Regions from separate parts of the Shewanella sp. DW31 genome, predicted to be linked through region 3. Evidence: predicted binding sites of a transcription regulator. Region 3 holds the regulator's gene; each other region holds the start of a gene.
The links. Region 3 encodes sigma-54, which starts transcription at its own class of promoters, with help from an activator protein. Its sites were predicted from a motif close to GTTGGCACGNNNNTNGNNT; they were not measured.
Positions count from the first base shown of each region.

Region 1: the regulator sigma-54 is predicted to act here: its motif matches at 2,475-2,493, upstream of GWI56_RS02430 (DUF3192 domain-containing protein).
Region 2: the regulator sigma-54 is predicted to act here: its motif matches at 2,410-2,428, upstream of GWI56_RS02500 (DUF1328 family protein).
Region 4: the regulator sigma-54 is predicted to act here: its motif matches at 2,420-2,438, upstream of flgF (flagellar basal-body rod protein FlgF).

Region 1 is NZ_JADWMP020000002.1:8,089-12,303, reverse strand. Features, by position in the region: gene queF (NADPH-dependent 7-cyano-7-deazaguanine reductase QueF) at 1-425, opposite strand, end outside; gene syd (SecY-interacting protein) at 485-1,135, shown strand; gene GWI56_RS02440 (Zn-ribbon-containing protein) at 1,230-2,003, opposite strand; gene GWI56_RS02435 (hypothetical protein) at 2,003-2,386, opposite strand; gene GWI56_RS02430 (DUF3192 domain-containing protein) at 2,553-2,957, shown strand; gene GWI56_RS02425 (DUF2789 domain-containing protein) at 2,969-3,202, opposite strand; gene GWI56_RS02420 (GNAT family N-acetyltransferase) at 3,352-3,990, shown strand; gene GWI56_RS02415 (DUF962 domain-containing protein) at 3,983-4,215, shown strand, end outside.
Region 2 is NZ_JADWMP020000002.1:35,042-39,256, forward strand. Features, by position in the region: gene GWI56_RS02490 (beta-ketoacyl synthase N-terminal-like domain-containing protein) at 1-383, shown strand, start outside; gene pfaD (eicosapentaenoate synthase subunit PfaD) at 508-2,154, shown strand; gene GWI56_RS02500 (DUF1328 family protein) at 2,510-2,686, shown strand; gene GWI56_RS02505 (hypothetical protein) at 2,711-2,905, shown strand; gene GWI56_RS02510 (diacylglycerol kinase family protein) at 3,050-4,215, shown strand, end outside.
Region 3 is NZ_JADWMP020000027.1:13,911-18,125, reverse strand. Features, by position in the region: gene lptC (LPS export ABC transporter periplasmic protein LptC) at 1-306, shown strand, start outside; gene lptA (lipopolysaccharide transport periplasmic protein LptA) at 293-847, shown strand; gene lptB (LPS export ABC transporter ATP-binding protein) at 844-1,575, shown strand; gene GWI56_RS18785 (RNA polymerase factor sigma-54) at 1,683-3,161, shown strand; gene hpf (ribosome hibernation promoting factor) at 3,190-3,477, shown strand; gene ptsN (PTS IIA-like nitrogen regulatory protein PtsN) at 3,480-3,923, shown strand; gene rapZ (RNase adapter RapZ) at 3,920-4,215, shown strand, end outside.
Region 4 is NZ_JADWMP020000007.1:89,071-93,285, forward strand. Features, by position in the region: gene GWI56_RS08075 (flagellar basal body P-ring protein FlgI) at 1-143, opposite strand, end outside; gene flgH (flagellar basal body L-ring protein FlgH) at 155-829, opposite strand; gene flgG (flagellar basal-body rod protein FlgG) at 841-1,629, opposite strand; gene flgF (flagellar basal-body rod protein FlgF) at 1,640-2,383, opposite strand; gene flgE (flagellar hook protein FlgE) at 2,556-3,917, opposite strand; gene flgD (flagellar hook assembly protein FlgD) at 4,000-4,215, opposite strand, start outside.

The sequences.
Region 1 (4,215 bases), on a different contig from region 3:
ATACCAAAGCTTTTGGGCTCGATAATCTTAACGCTAACATCACCTTGAGCACACTGACTTAAGTCTTGCACTAAGGTTTTTTGCAGTGAATCTAGGCTATCAAACTTGGTTTGATTAAAGCTATTGAGATACAGTTTGAACGATTTCGACTCAATCAGATTCAGGCTTTCATAGCTTAAATGAAATTCAGCTATGGCCACCATAGGCTTACCTTTGGCATTTAACCAAGACAGCTCATAACCCGTCCAGATATCGGCACCATGAAACGGTAACGTCCCAGTGAGTGCAATAGCATTACGGTTTAGTGAGCGTGGAACCCCTTGCAGCAGCGACGCATCATACTCGGCTTGGTAGTCGGTGGCTTTACCTAAAGTCAGGCCAACAAGCGCTTGCGCATCACTATAGGGATCGTGATTCTGTGTCATCAATACTGTTTCCATGTCAAAATAGGCGCACATTATACCTGAAATTGGATTGTGCTTAAGTGTCTTGTCTGCCCGCACTCGATAAATTTTTGCAAAACTATCATCAAGCTTACTTAACGAGTTTAGGTGAACTACCGCGTTATTACCCACAGGGTGAGCCTTCTGTGTGTATTCAAGGCGAATTTCAACCCGATCTTGAACAGGCTGTTTCTTGGCAGCCAGTGAAACGCAAAGTTGAAGGCAGTTTCGCCAATGTAGAGCATGCACTGGAGTTAACTTTATGGCCAGAGATCAATGATTTTTACGGTCATTATTTCTCCGCCCCAGTATTATTTGACTCTAAGTGGGGCACGGGGGAGTTACTGCAAGTCTGGAATGATGACGATTTTAACTGCCTGCAACAAAACTTGATTGGTCATCTGATGATGAAGAAAAAACTGAAGCAGTCACCGACTTGGTTTATCGGTCTGTTAGATGAGGGAGATAAAATGCTCACCATCAATAACAGTGATGGTAGCGTATGGATTGAAATCCCTGGTGAAGTGCAATCTGAGCAATTGTCCTCGAGTTTGACTGCGTTTATCGAAGCATTATCGCCACGGATAGCACCACCCGTTAAACATGAAGAATTACCTATGCCCGCATTAGAACATCCTGGTATTTTCGCCAGTTTTAAACGTATGTGGCAAAACCTTTTCGGTAAACGTTAACTTCTGTGAGCGACATTTTTATTATCAACCTAAGTATTAACTCAACCTAAGCGTGGCTTATCTTAGGTTGAGTTCTGCAAGGGATAAACAGATGTTATTGATGATCCCAAGACAGATTCGACACTATGCGGCAAGGCTCGCAGCGAAAATGGAACATATCCAATAAAGGTTCATCGAGTTTCCAATCATGACTGCCACAACGTGGGCAAGGTCGCGTTTTTTCTGTGGCTAAATCTTGGCCGCCAACGCGATATAAGTAGTAATAGGTCGGGATCTGAGTGAGATATTCGATACGACCGCGCAAATCCCAACCTCTGCGAAATAAATCACTGTCAGAACTCGATAATTCCTCTAGCGCGGCAAATTCTGCCTTGGTGGCCGCTGCCATTTGCAGCTCGTCGCAGGCTTGCCATTCGCTCTGCCAACGGATAATACGTTTATGATCGCCATTAAAGGTTGCGGGTATACGGTACAGGGGAATGGGCAATAAATTGTCGCCGCTGCGTAGGGGCGAGCACATATGCACAAAACTGGTGTATAGCAGTTGCCAGCTGGGTGTTTCGGTATTACTTACTTCAGAATTGATATCCTGACCAATAAACTTTTCCCGCGGCGCGAGTAGTTTAGCGTCGGTTAATTCTACTAAGGCTTTTTTGACCCAAGGGCTGTGATATTTGTGCGCTAAACTGCTTTTCTCTGGCATCAATAAACGCACTCTAAACTCACCGTCATTAAAGGCGACCGCAAATTCTCGTCCTAAGATTTGGCCATTAGCTCGATAGGCTTCAAGGAGCTGATTAATGGCCTTCTCGGCGGCAGATATCGTGGTGTCGGCGAAGCATTCGAAGCGCAGTTCAGTAACAAACATTAAGCTGTTTTTCCTTGGATTTCTAATAAGTTGATGCGTTGTTTAAGTTCAAGCAGTTCGTTTTTTAATTGCATTATTTCTGTTTTTTGCTGCTCAGCATGACGTTCAAAATACGCCTGTTGCATCTGCAGGCGCTCGGCGAGCACTGCAAGGGTTAAGGTATCGTTAGTTGCGGGAGTGTCAGTTGTAGGGCTGATAGTTTGCAACTCAGCTAAACGCTCGCGATCCGCCTTAGGCATAGATTTAAATTGCTGTAAGCCTTGGATCAATATAGGTAAAGGTAGGCTACTACCTAAACGGGTTTTAATTAAGGCAAGGCTCGGTACTTTACCGCAGGCTTCGAGCGAACGTGCGGCCGCTAATACTTGGTCAAGGGGACTCATAATTAGCAAAATTCCTTAATTTGTTGAATTGTTTAAACCAATTTTAAAATAATAATTAATTTTTTCATTTAAAAACAGTGTGTTGTCTTGTGGCATTTATTTTGCTTATTGTCCAGCCGAAATACCATTTTTAAGCTTCAATAATAATTACATAGGATGTCACAAGATGAACCATAAATTGAATAACAAACTTATCGCCATCACTTTTTTAGGGCTCGCAAGCTTAGGTCTTAGCGGCTGCGTGGTCAATGTCGGTGATGGAGAATCGGGCTGGGATAGCAGCGAATCTTGGGAGAAAGTGCAGGATAAAAATCGCACTAACTTAACCAAACTGAGCTTAGGTATGCCTAAAGACCAAGTGATGATCTTAATGGGCACCGCTGATTTTAGTGAAGCCTATATTCAACAAAGTGCTCAACAAGGTGAAGCCAATAAAGAAGTCTTAGTGTTGTTTTATCGTACCCAGCGTAATAATGGCGATGGAAAAACCACTAAGGATGAATGCACGCCTATCGTGCTGAGCAACAATGCCTTAGTGGGTTGGGGCGAAACGGCTTACGGTAAAATCTGAACCAACGAGTCTTATCGTTTACGTAGCTGAGTGTCTAATTGCTCAATGGGCTCAGTCCAGAGGGCATCGGCTTCTAAACCTTCAATGATAAAGCTCTTTTGGGCAGGGGTCCAAAAGGGCGCTTGGCTTAAATGGATGTGATGGTCGATATCATGGGTTGCAATAAACTGCGCTATGGCCTCGTCGCTACTGTCTAAACCGAGTTGCTCAAACAAGTGGCTTAAGTCTACTGGAGTTGTATCCATCATTATTTCCTTTTCAGTATAGTGCCTTCGTTTAGAGTAAGCGCCTGATTGAAAAATGCAATCTATGATTAAAATTTGCACTTTTTAGTTTCCTTGGTAGATTAACAGTTACGCATAAAAAGTGTGAGCTAAGTCAAGGAATGCTAACGATGGACAATGAAATTCTGGAGGACTGCCGCGCAGTCTATTTGACCGCGGAAGACTTACGCATTGCCGCTTCTATTCTCTATAACGCTTACCATGATGATCCTTTTTTTGTCGATTCACTCTTTACCTCAGACAAAGCCGCTTATGAGCAAAAATTGCGCGCCGCAATCAGGGAAGAACTCAATACGTTATGGCAACAAAAACAAGCCCTCATTGGTTTATTCGACCATGAAAGACTCTTTGGGTTAGCCTGTGTAGTTACTCAAGAAGTGCCTTTAGGTGAAGGACGTTATTGGCACTGGCGCTTAAAGATGTTGTTAGGTACAGGTTGGCAATCGACTCAAGCGCTAATGAACAAAGAGTCCAGTATTATTGAACTTTTACCCAGTAAGCACTGCGGTATTTTGCAGTTTATTGCTCTTGCACCAAATGAACAGCACAAAGGACTTGGACATAAGTTAGTGCAAGCTGTGGTGAGTTGGTGTGATGAGCAGCCTGATTTGGATGGCATTGGTGTGTTTATCGCTCAGGAGAACCACTTGCAACTGTTTACTCAGCATGACTTTGTATCCATAGGCGAGCTGAGTATCGGCAGTGTCCATGGCCAGCTTTTATTCTATTCGGTTCAACAAGATGACTAACTCTTATAAACGTTTCGCCGATTTTTATCCTTTCTATTTATCCCAACACCAGCACCCGACTTGTCGGCAATTACACTTTGTTGGCAGTTGTTTAGTTCTGCTGCTGATTGGCATTGCCTTGGTTTCACAAGCCTGGTGGCTATGCTGGTTTATTCCTATTGTTGGTTATGGTTTTGCATGGGTGGGACACTTCGTATTTGAGAAGAATCGACCCGCGACATTTCA
Region 2 (4,215 bases), on a different contig from region 3:
AAGCAGGCCTTGGCTATTTATACGCCGAGCGCACCATTGACCCGAGTGATTGGTTCTTCCAATTCCATTTCCATCAAGACCCTGTGATGCCAGGCTCATTAGGGGTTGAAGCCATTATCGAGCTGATGCAAACCTATGCGATTGACCAAGACCTTGGTGCGGGTTTTAAGAGTCCTAAATTTGGGCAGATTTTATCGGATATCAAATGGAAATATCGCGGCCAAATTAACCCATTAAACAAGCAGATGTCGCTGGATGTGCACATTACCAGCGTGACAGACGACAATGGCAAACGCATCATTATGGGCGATGCCAACTTGAGTAAAGATGGCCTGCGAATTTATGAAGTTAAAGATATCGCCATCTGTATTGAAGAAGCTTAATGAGTTTACGCTATTAGAAAGACGCTAATCTCGAATAACAAATAACAAATAACAAATAACAAATAGTTGCGCCGCCTTGGCTATCCACATCGCACAGGGCGGCACTGATAACATGAGAACACCTATGACTAGCCATACTCTAGATCAATTCAATAGCAATAATGAAAAACTCAGCCCTTGGCCGTGGCAAGTCAACGATGCCGAGCTGTGCTTTGATATCGACGCATTAGGCAAAAAACTCAAAGATTTAAGCCAAGCCTGTTACTTAGTCAATCACAGTGAAAAAGGCTTAGGCATAGCGCAAACGGCCGAAGTGACCACAAGTGACAGCCAAGCGCCACTAGGCTCACACCCCGTCAGCGCCTTTGCGCCCGCCCTTGGCACCCAAAGTTTAGGCGACAGTAATTTTCGCCGCGTACACGGGGTTAAATACGCTTACTACGCCGGCGCTATGGCAAACGGTATTGCCTCGGAAGAACTGGTTATCGCCCTTGGCCAAGCGGGCATTTTGTGCTCATTTGGCGCGGCGGGGTTAATTCCATCCCGCGTTGAAGCGGCCATTACTCGCATTCAGGCGGCGCTGCCTAATGGTCCTTATGCTTTTAACTTAATTCACAGCCCAAGTGAGCCCGCATTAGAGCGCGGCAGTGTTGAGCTGTTCTTAAAACATAAAGTGCGCACGGTCGAAGCCTCGGCATTTTTAGGGTTAACGCCGCAAATCGTCTATTACCGCGCGGCGGGTTTGAGCCGCGACGAACATGGCGAGATAGTCATTGGCAACAAAGTCATCGCCAAAATCAGCCGTACCGAAGTCGCGACTAAGTTTATGGAGCCTGCGCCAGCTAAAATCCTCCAGCAACTAGTGAGTGACGGCCTTATCAGCCAAGACCAAATGGCGATGGCGCAACTCGTGCCCATGGCGGATGACATCACGGCCGAAGCCGATTCAGGCGGCCATACCGACAATCGCCCACTCGTCACGCTTTTACCGACGATTTTGGCGCTCAAAGATGAAATCCAAGCTAAGTATCAATATAAAACGCCCATCCGTGTGGGCGCAGGCGGCGGCGTCGGTACACCCGATGCAGCATTAGCCACCTTCAACATGGGTGCGGCATTCATCGTCACAGGTTCTATCAACCAAGCTTGCGTCGAAGCGGGCGCCAGCGAACACACCCGTAAGTTACTCGCCACCACAGAAATGGCCGATGTGACTATGGCGCCTGCCGCCGATATGTTCGAAATGGGCGTGAAATTACAAGTGGTTAAGCGCGGTACTTTGTTCCCGATGCGCGCCAATAAGCTTTATGAGATCTACACCCGTTACGATTCGATTGATGCCATCCCTGCGGACGAGCGTAAAAAACTCGAAGAGCAAGTGTTCCGCTCATCACTCGATGACATTTGGGCTGGCACAGTAGCCCACTTTAACGAGCGCGATCCTAAGCAAATCGAGCGCGCACTGGATAACCCCAAACGTAAGATGGCGCTGATTTTCCGCTGGTATTTGGGTCTATCGAGCCGCTGGTCAAACACAGGCGAAGTCGGCCGCGAAATGGATTACCAAATTTGGGCAGGCCCAGCGCTCGGCGCATTTAATGCGTGGGCCAAAGGCAGTTATTTAGATGACTATAAGGCCCGTAATGCGGTGGATTTAGCCAAACATTTAATGGTGGGCGCAGCATATCAATCCCGCATTAACCTGCTGTTATCCCAAGGCGCGAGCATTCCAGTTAGCCTGCAACGCTGGAAACCATTAAATCGTTTTTAAACGTATTTAGCTCATATCATCTTGTATTATAAGATCATAATATCTTCAAGCCGACACAAACTCACAGTGTCGGCTTTTATTTGTCTTTACTTATGAACGACATCAGCTCACAGTCTTTGATTCAACGTATTAGGCTGAAACTCTTACCGAAGCTTAGGTAAAAATTGCCTACCCCTCTTTTAATTCACTCACACCATTTTAAATAAAATGATTTAAATTATATTTAAAATCAATTAACTACTTAAAATTTTTAAAGTTGGCATTAAGATCGCAATCAAGTAAGAGCCATTAGCCGTTACCTTACAAGTGACACAAACGGTCATGAGAAGGATTAATACAAGGGCAGGAGGTTATTATGCTAGGTTGGACATTAGTATTTCTAGTTGTTGCCGTGATTGCCGGGTTGTTAGGATTTGCTGGGATTGCTGGCGCAGCGGCGGGAATAGCGAAAATCATTTTCTTCATATTTATTGTGTTATTAGTGATTTCTCTGCTGATCAATGCCCTTAAGGGTAAATCACCGCGACTATAATTTTTTTTAGAAAAGGAGATAGATATGAAACCATTTACCCTGATGACAAGTGCAGCATTCGCATTATTACTCGCCCTAGGTTTAACGGCCTGTAGTGATAACAAAGCCGAAGACACGGGCGAAAAAATCGATGAAGTAATGACTGATACAGGTAACGCCATCGAAGATGCCTGTGAAGAAGTCAAAGAAGGTGTTAAAGCTAAAGATACTAAGTGCTAAACAAACCTGACTTTAGGGTGGCAATAGACTCGTCTACTGCCACCCTTTTGGTTTAGACTCGCTCATTTCTGCATCTCTCATCTCGACATCTATCCATTCAAGTGCAACGATTTTAACCAAGAACAATGGCATTGGAGGACTTGCATGCTAACGAAGATCCACATCAAATATTTGTACACTGCAGGTGCAGTATTGTTAGCCTATTTTGCAGTAACAGACACTTCTCCCCTGCTCACTTTCATTTGTGCATGGACAAGTCTGTCACTGTTTTTAGTCGGTTCCGCCTATTGGTTTAATCTCGCCAGTATTTTTAGAAAACGCCAAGATGGCACTATTCCTTGGTATATTCGTTGGGGTTTTATTCCCTTTTTATTAGGCTGTCGACTCTATAACCACTGGGCCAGAAAATACGATTCAGTACCGCCCATGCAAAGGATTGATGAACATCTGTATCTCGGCTGTAGACTCTTTTCCGCAGATCTGGAAACGATTAAAGCCAATAAGATCACTGCCATTCTGGATGTCACCGCTGAATTTGATGGCTTAGATTGGTCGCAATTTGAGGATCATATCGAGTATTTAAATATTCCCATCCTCGACCATAGCGTACCGACCAGCGCCCAACTCAATCAAGCCGTTAACTGGCTGCACCGCCAAGTGCGCGCCAATAAACAGGTACTCATCCACTGTGCTATGGGTCGTGGCCGCTCAGTGCTGGTACTCGCCGCTTATTTGGTTTGTAAAGATAAACAACAGCACTTCGCCGAAGTACTGCAGCAGATAAAGCAAATTCGCAAAACCGCTGGCTTAAACAAATGGCAATTACGCGCGCTCGATCGCATGCTCAGTCAAGGGAAAATTAACATCCACAAAGTGGCGTGGATTATCGCCAACCCAGTCTCTGGTGGCGGGAAATGGCAAGAATACAGCGAGCAAATCCAAGATGAACTCAAAGCCTATTTTGACCTAACGTTAAAACTCACAACAGCAGACGAAACTGCAAATATCTTCGCCGAGCAAGCCCGTAATGCAGGTGCTGATATCATTATCGCCTGCGGTGGCGATGGTACTGTGACTGAAGTGGCCTCTCAAATCGTTGATACGGATATCGTCTTAGGCATCATTCCTCTTGGCACAACTAATGCCCTCAGCCATGCCCTCTTTGGTTTAGGCAGTAAGCTTATTCCTATCTCTCAGGCGCTGGATAATATTATTCAAGGGCATTGCCAAGCCATTGATACCGCGCGTTGTAATGAGGAGTTAGTGTTGTTGCTTGTAGGCATAGGGTTTGAGCAACAAATGATTGAATC
Region 3 (4,215 bases):
TATCCAGACCAAGGTAAAGCACAATGGCAACTCAGGGCAGATCAGGGCAAGCTAAACAAGGAAACTGGCAAGGTTGTATTAGAAAATAATGTTATTATCGATGCCATTAGCCCAGAAGAACCGATTCAGACCTTGTCCACCAGTTATCTGGAACTCGATCTCAACACTATGATAATGACCTCTGACCGTACCATTTACGTCACAGGGAAAGATTTTAATATTCAAGGCCAAGGCCTTTATGCCGACCTCAACGCGCAAGAAGTGCAATTGACCAGTCAGGTAGTAGGAACATATGAAGCAAAATAACGTATTACTTGCCAGCCTAATGCTAATTATGAGCATGAGTGCTTTCGCGAAAGTCGGCGACTTAAAGCAAGAAGTCACAATCAAAGCTGTGAGCCAAACTGCGGATATCAAAAACAACCAGATCATTTTCTTTGGTCCGGTTGAAGTGACCCAAGGCTCAATAAAAATCCAAGCAAATGAACTGCGTGCATTTTCCGCTGAAGGTGAAAATAGCAAAACTTTGGTCGCCACAGGCAACCCTGCTACATATAGCCAAATATTAGACGATGGCCGCCCTGCATCTGCCAGCGCGAAAGAAATTCGTTACGATATGGCAAGCCGCACCTTAACACTGAAAGGTATGGCGTCATTAGATCAAGCGGGTAGCCAAGTTACAGGCAATTTAATCCGCTATAACATGATTCAACAGAAATTGATGGCCGAGAGTACTGGCAGTGGTGACGATCGCGTAATCACTATTATTCAGCCTGAAAACTATCAAGATGATGCTAAATCAGACGCTCCGGCGGATAAACCTGTAAAAAAGCAGGACTCTAAATGACCCAAATCACCTTAAGAGCACAAAATCTGGCGAAAAGTTACAAGAGTCGCCAAGTGGTTAAAGACGTCAGTCTGACGGTAAAAACCGGTCAAGTCGTTGGCCTACTCGGTCCAAACGGTGCAGGTAAAACCACGACCTTTTACATGGTTGTCGGGCTAGTGAAGAGCGATAAGGGACATATCTTTATCGACGATGATGATTTAACCGCAGATCCTATGCATCTGCGTGCCCGCAAAGGCATAGGTTACTTACCGCAAGAAGCCAGTATCTTTCGTAAGCTAACTGTTCATGACAACATCATGGCCGTACTGCAAACTCGTAAAGAACTTAAAAACGAAGAACGAGAAGAAGAACTAGAACATCTGCTCGAAGAGTTTCATATCACCCACATCCGTGACAGCCAAGGCATGTCATTGTCGGGTGGCGAACGTCGTCGCGTCGAAATTGCGCGGGCTTTAGCCGCTAATCCTAAGTTCATTTTGCTCGATGAACCGTTTGCCGGCGTCGATCCTATTTCGGTTATCGACATCAAGAAGATTATCGAACAACTCAAAAGTCGCGGCCTTGGCGTACTGATCACAGACCATAATGTCCGCGAGACATTAGATGTATGTGAACATGCTTATATTGTGAGTCACGGAAACCTGATTGCCGAAGGAACTCCAGCAGAGATCTTAGACAATCAGCAAGTTAGGGCTGTGTACTTAGGTGAACAATTCAGGCTATAGTTAATCGAGCGAAGCCAATGGAGGCAATTTATACCGCCATTGGGCTTCACTCAAGATAATAATAAGCGACCTCATCCAACAATAATAACGTAGGGATCAGCGGTAACATGAAAGCGTCACTCCAGCTCAAACTGGGTCAACAGTTAACCATGACGCCACAACTACAACAGGCTATACGTCTGTTGCAACTGTCGTCATTAGAACTGCAGCAAGAGATCCAGCAAGCATTAGATTCTAATCCCCTTCTCGAGCTGGAAGAGGATCAATTCGACGCCACTAAAACCCCTGTAAACCAAACGCTATCCGATACGGATTTCAGTGAATCTAGCACTCTGCCACCAGAAAAAGACAGCTCCACCATAGATACGGCAGAGTCGCTAACCAAAGAATCCATGCCCGATGAGCTCCCCATGGACACCACATGGGATGAAGTGTTTACCGCCTCCCCAAACTCAGGCCCCGGCGGCAGTCGTGAAGACGATATGCCCTTCCAAGGCGAGACCAGTGAAGGTTTGTACGAACACTTAGAATGGCAAAAAAACCTCACGCCGTTTTCTGAAACCGATTTAGCCATTGCCACCGCCATTATTGATGCCATCGACGATCAGGGCTATCTCACCCAAAGCACTGAAGAAATTCTCGAAGCCATGGGCAATCCTGAAGTTGAGCTTGACGAAGTCGAAGCCGTACTCAAGCGTATTCAGCATTTTGATCCCATAGGCGTTGCCGCCCGCGATTTAAGTGAATGCCTGCTGATCCAACTGTCGCATTTCGCCGCTGATACTCCCAACCTAGAAAACGCCCGTATGCTGATCAAAGATCATTTAGATCTGATCGCCGCCCGTGATTTTAGGTTATTGATGCGTAAGACTAAATTAAAAGAAGATGAATTAAGGGATGGTATAGCACTTATCCAAACCCTCAATCCTCGCCCAGGTTTGTTGATCACGCCCAATAATGACGAATACGTTATCCCAGATGTGTCTGTGTCGAAGAAAAATGGCCGCTGGGTCGTTGAGCTTAATCCTGACTGCATGCCAAAAATCAATGTAAATCAACATTATGCTTCTATGGCACGCAGTACCAAAAACCAAGCCGATAGCCAATTTATTCGCGGCCATCTGCAAGAGGCTAAATGGTTTATTAAGAGCTTAGAAAGCCGTAACGATACTTTGCTTAAAGTTGCTAATTGCATAGTGCAATATCAGCAAGGTTTCTTTGAGTACGGTGAAGAAGCCATGAAACCTATGGTGCTTAACGATATTGCCGAAGCGGTAGAAATGCATGAGTCCACCATCTCACGGGTCACAACTCAAAAATACATGCATACCCCTAAGGGACTTTTTGAACTAAAATACTTCTTCTCTAGCCACGTCGGTACTGACGATGGTGGTGAGTGCTCATCCACAGCAATCAGAGCCTTTATAAAGAAACTGGTGGCAGCGGAAAACCAGAAAAAACCATTAAGCGATAGTAAGATGGCACAACTTCTGGCAGAACAAGGGATCAACGTAGCCCGCAGAACCATTGCGAAGTACCGAGAGGCTATGCTTATTCCACCTTCTAATCAGCGTAAAAGTTTATAACCTACAGTGGATATCGGAGGACGTTTCTATGCAAATAAACCTAAGTGGACACCATGTCGAAATTACCGAATCGTTACGTGCATATGTAGAAGAAAAGTTTTCAAAACTTGAACGCCATTTCGAACAGATCAATAATGTGCACGTTGTGCTCAATGTTGAGAAAATGCAACAGATTGCCGAAGCGAGAATAAACCTCATAGGTGGTGAAGTTTTTGCTACTTCAGAGCATGCTGACATGTATGCCGCTATAGACGCCCTGATTGACAAGCTTGACCGTCAGGTTATTAAACACAAAGAGAAGTTAACAAAACACTAATAATGGAACTTTGTACCATACTGCGGCCGGAGTGCACTACCTGCGCCACTCCGGGCAGCAAGAAAAAGGTACTGGAACTCATCAGCGACTTAGTCGCTGCCCAGTACCCGACCCTCTCATCTCAAGAGATATTCGAAAGCCTAGTGGCGCGCGAAAAGATGGGGAGCACAGGTATAGGTAACGGCATCGCCATTCCACATGGTCGACTAGCCGATATAGATCAGCCCATTGCCATACTAATTAAGTGTGAAGAGCCGATAGCATTTGATGCTATCGATAAGCAACCTGTTGATATTTTATTTGCACTACTGGTGCCTGCAGACCAATGTCAGCAGCACTTAAGTACCTTGTCTTGCATGGCCGAAAAGCTGAGCGACAAGCAAATATTAAAGCAATTACGCAAGACGCATGATGAAACGGAACTCTATCAGGTAATCACTGGATGAAACTGGTCATAGTGTCGGGCCGCTCAGGCTCAGGCAAATCTGTCGCCCTTAGGGTACTCGAAGATCTCGGCTATTATTGTGTCGATAACCTTCCCTTGCCATTGATTGGCAGTTTGCTTGAGCAACTCAAGGGCAGTAACGATCTCGTCGCCATCAGTGTCGACGTGCGTAACATGCCTGAGCAGGATAAGGTCTTAGTAAAACAACTCGCTAGCCTACCTCCAGATACTGAGTTAACGAGCTTCTTCCTTAACTCCAGCGATAAAATTCTGCTCAAGCGTTACAGCGAAAC
Region 4 (4,215 bases), on a different contig from region 3:
CCCGGCAAACCGACCACTAAGCCATAACCAATCAACTGGTTACTACGCACACCTTGCACATTGGCAATATCTTTAATTCGTTCAGCCTGACTAGGTAGAGAAAACACTAGCATGGCAACGGCTAACACCAGTTTATATTTCATGATACGACTCCTTAGAAAGGCCACCAGTCGCTCATAAAGAACTGGCTTAACCAGCCCACTTTTTGAGCATCTGCGAAAGTGCCTGTGCCACTGTATTGGATACGGGCATTAGCCATTCGCGTTGAATCGACAGTGTTATCGGGTTTAATGTCCTGCGAGCGAACGAGACCAGTGACACGAATAAACTCATCACCATTATTAATTGAAATCCATTTTTCACCACGGATCACTAAACTGCCGTTGTTTAGCACTTGCATCACGTTTGCCGAGATGCTGCCATCTAGACTATTGCTCTGATCCGCATCCGATTCACGCTTAGTGTTCATGCTATCTTTGTAACGCAAATCAATTGGCACTCCGCCAATGGACACATTACTACCACCTGCAAAGATGGGATCTAAGCTCATGTCTGAACCTTTTTTGATCTGATTGCCTGCACTCTTCTTAGCTTGAGTCGATTCCTTCAATACGATAGTGATAATGTCACCGACTTTGTGGGCGCGTATATCCGAATACAAGCTAGATGCTTGGCTGTCTTGATAAATAGAGCCAGTTGCGGCAATTTTTGTCGGCGGTGCCTCTGGGTATACCGGCGCGTAAAAGGGATCATCCGCAAGGGGTTTCTTTTGCGTCGAGCTACAAGCTGCAAGCAATAACGCGACGGCCAACACAAGATATCTAGCCATGATGTTTGCCTCTATAAATTCTGAGTCACATAAGACAGCATTTGATCTACCGCTGAAATCACTTTTGAGTTCATCTCGTAAATGCGCTGACTTTCGATAAGGTTCACCAGTTCCTCGGTCACGTTCACGTTAGAGGTTTCTAAGGCGCCTTGACGAATAGCACCCATACCATCTAACGAAGCGGTACCTTGAATGGGCGTGCCGCTCGCACCAGTTTCCGTATATAAGTTTTGTCCCATAGGATCTAAACCCGATGGATTAATAAAATCCGTCATAGTCAACTGACCCACGACTTGGTTCTCAGCGGTACCCGGCGTTTTTACTGAAACCTCACCCTCTGCGGAAACGGTAATACTGGTCGCATTATCAGGAATAGTGATCGCGGGTTGTAGCAAATAGCCAGAACCTGGCGTCACAATCTGCCCCGTATCGTCTAAGGTAAACTGACCATTTCGAGTATAAGCAGTGGTTCCATCAGGGAGCTGGATTTCAAAAAATCCAGGACCTTCAATCATGAGATCCAGTGAGTTATCCGTCGTCAGCATGTTACCCTGAGTAAACATTTTTTGAGTGGCGACGACTTTCGTACCCGCACCTATGTTTAATCCGTTGGGTAGCTTAGTGTTAGATGCACTAACACCACCCGCTTGGTTAACTGTTTGATAGAGTAAATCTTCAAATACTGCGCGGCTTTTTTTGTAGCCCACAGTGCTAGCGTTCGCTACGTTGTTTGAAATCACTGAAATATCAGTTTGCTGTGCGTCTAAGCCAGTTTTACTAATCCATAACGCCGGATGCATAATCTATCTCCTAACTAATACGCATTAATGAGGATGAAGCGCGATCATTCTCTTCCGCGGTTTTCATCATCTTGACTTGCAATTCAAACTGGCGCTGAAGATCAATCAAAGACACCATTTCATCAACAGGGTTAACGTTACTGCCCTCTACGGCACCACTTTCAACTGCGACGAAAGGGTCAGCTGGTGCTGGTTCGCCTGACATTTGTCGAAATAATCCATCTTCACCACGCATCATCTGCGCATTGCCGGGATTAACTAACTTCAATCTCGCCACTTCTTCTATCACTTCAGCAGTCGCCCCTTGAGGGCGAACAGACACTATGCCATCCTGTGAAATTGACACTTTATCAATAGGTAATGGCAGCACTATCGGGCCAGCGTCCCCCATTACTGGATTGCCTCTGTCGTTATACAACATGCCCGTCGCATCGAAACTGAGACTACCGGAACGGGTATAAGCTTCACTGCCATCTTTCGCCTGAACGGCAAACCAGCCATCGCCTTTAATGGCAACATCGAGATCCCGTCCAGTGGTTTTTATCGGACCAGAGCGAAAATTAGCTGACGGAGATTCTGTCATCGCAAACACCCTTGAAGGCAACCCTTCACCGAAGGCTTGCATCGATCTGGCCTGCGCCATATCTGATTTAAAACCATCGGTATTAGCATTGGCTAAGTTGTTCGCACGGAGTGCCAGCTCATTCATATTTTGCTTAGCGCCACTCATGGCGACATAAAGGAATTTGTCCACAGACTGCTCCGTCAAATTTTCTACATGACGATATCAAAGCAAGCATCGTGCCAATAAAAATTAATTTTAATTTACTGATAAAATTGAAGAATAAGGAAATGAAGTGAGTTGACAGCAAGATAAAGGCTAAGTGTTGCCACTGGCGGCAACACTTAGTTAAATAAAGTAATGATTAGCGGATTTGTAATACGGTTTGTTGCAGCGTGTTATTCACTTCAAGGGTACGGGAGTTCGCTTGGAAGTTACGCTGCGCCGAAATTAAATCGACCAGTTCAGTCGTCAAATCGATGTTCGATTGCTCTAACGCCGATGAACTGATGCTACCAAAAGTTCCACTATTTGCCTCACCCGCTAACGCTGGACCTGAAGCTAAACTGGCTTTCCACGACGTATTACCCACTTGCGTTAAACCTTGTTCGTTAGCAAAACGAACTAAAGCAACCCGTGCTAAAGGCACGGTTGAACCATTAGAATAACTCGCGGTCACTAAACCATCTTCGCCGATTTCAACGTTAGTTAAGCGACCTACAGTCGTACCATCTTGTGTCAACTCAGTTGCACCAAAAGGAGCCGCATATTGCGTTGGGGCATTAAACTTCACAGTCAAATCTTGAGTACCATCGGCACCAGGCCCTAAAACACCCGCACCACTGACGCCCAAAGCCTCAGTCTTGACTATAGCAGGATCACTACCAGTGTAGACACCAACAGAATTGAACTTGAGTACAGAGCCTTTCCAACCACCAGCAGTTTGAGCTGTGCCCGTTGCATCAGGCGTACCATCGCCGGTGGTATCTGTTTGATAAGTACCAGCAGGACCGGCTAGATCGACTTGTTTTCCATCAACAGCATAGTAAGCCACCCAATTGTTCTCACCATTGTACGAACCATCTTTAGGCTTAACAAAATAAGTTGTCATAATATGTGGCTCACCGAGTGAGTCATAAATTGTCATTGATGTAACGTTATTGTAGGTTTTTGCATCTAGAGGATCGAATGCCGCGGGGTCGAGTGCACTTTCCTTAGCATTTAAGTTCATTTGTAAAGTAACATTCTCAGTCTTTACAGGGCTACCCGCAGTGTCTGGTATTTGTACCGGCTTAGCCGTCGTTAAACTCACTGATGTTGAGTTCCCATCTTTATCCACTGGGAAAGTTTGCAAATAATTACCAGAAGAATCAACCATGTAATTATTTTTATCGACCTTAAATGCTCCAGCACGGGTAAACGAGTGGTCTAATGTACCCAGTTCAGAGGCTGTAACGAAAAAGCCACCACCTTTAATCGCCATATCAAGGGAGTTATTCGTCAGCTGTAAGCTACCTTGATGGAATTGCTGTGCCACTTGACTCGTAGCAACACCACCACCGACAGCAGTTTTAGCATTTGAAAAAATAGAATTAGCGTAAACATCCGCAAATTCAGCACGGGATTCTTTAAAGCCAATGGTGTTCGCATTAGCAATGTTATTCGCCGTAGTGTTTAAATCTTTCTGCGCGGCAGAAATGCCACTCAATGCAATGTTAAACGACATAATTCACCTCTACACTTGACTCAATTCATTTATGAGCGACTTACGCCCAATTCGGATACTGCAAAAATTCTTTTAGGCAAACTTAGGTTTCAGACACAGCTAACACATCGGTTAACTTGATACCCATACCGCCTCTCAAGTTAAGAATCGCGCCAGTACTGGCCGTACCGAGAGAAACGCTGGTCACATGAGCATAGGTCGAGACTGGCAATTCTTGGGATTTCCCATCCACTAAACCACTCGCCTTGATCGTATAGTTACCTGCGGTTACAGGGTTTCCATCTTTATCGAGGCCATC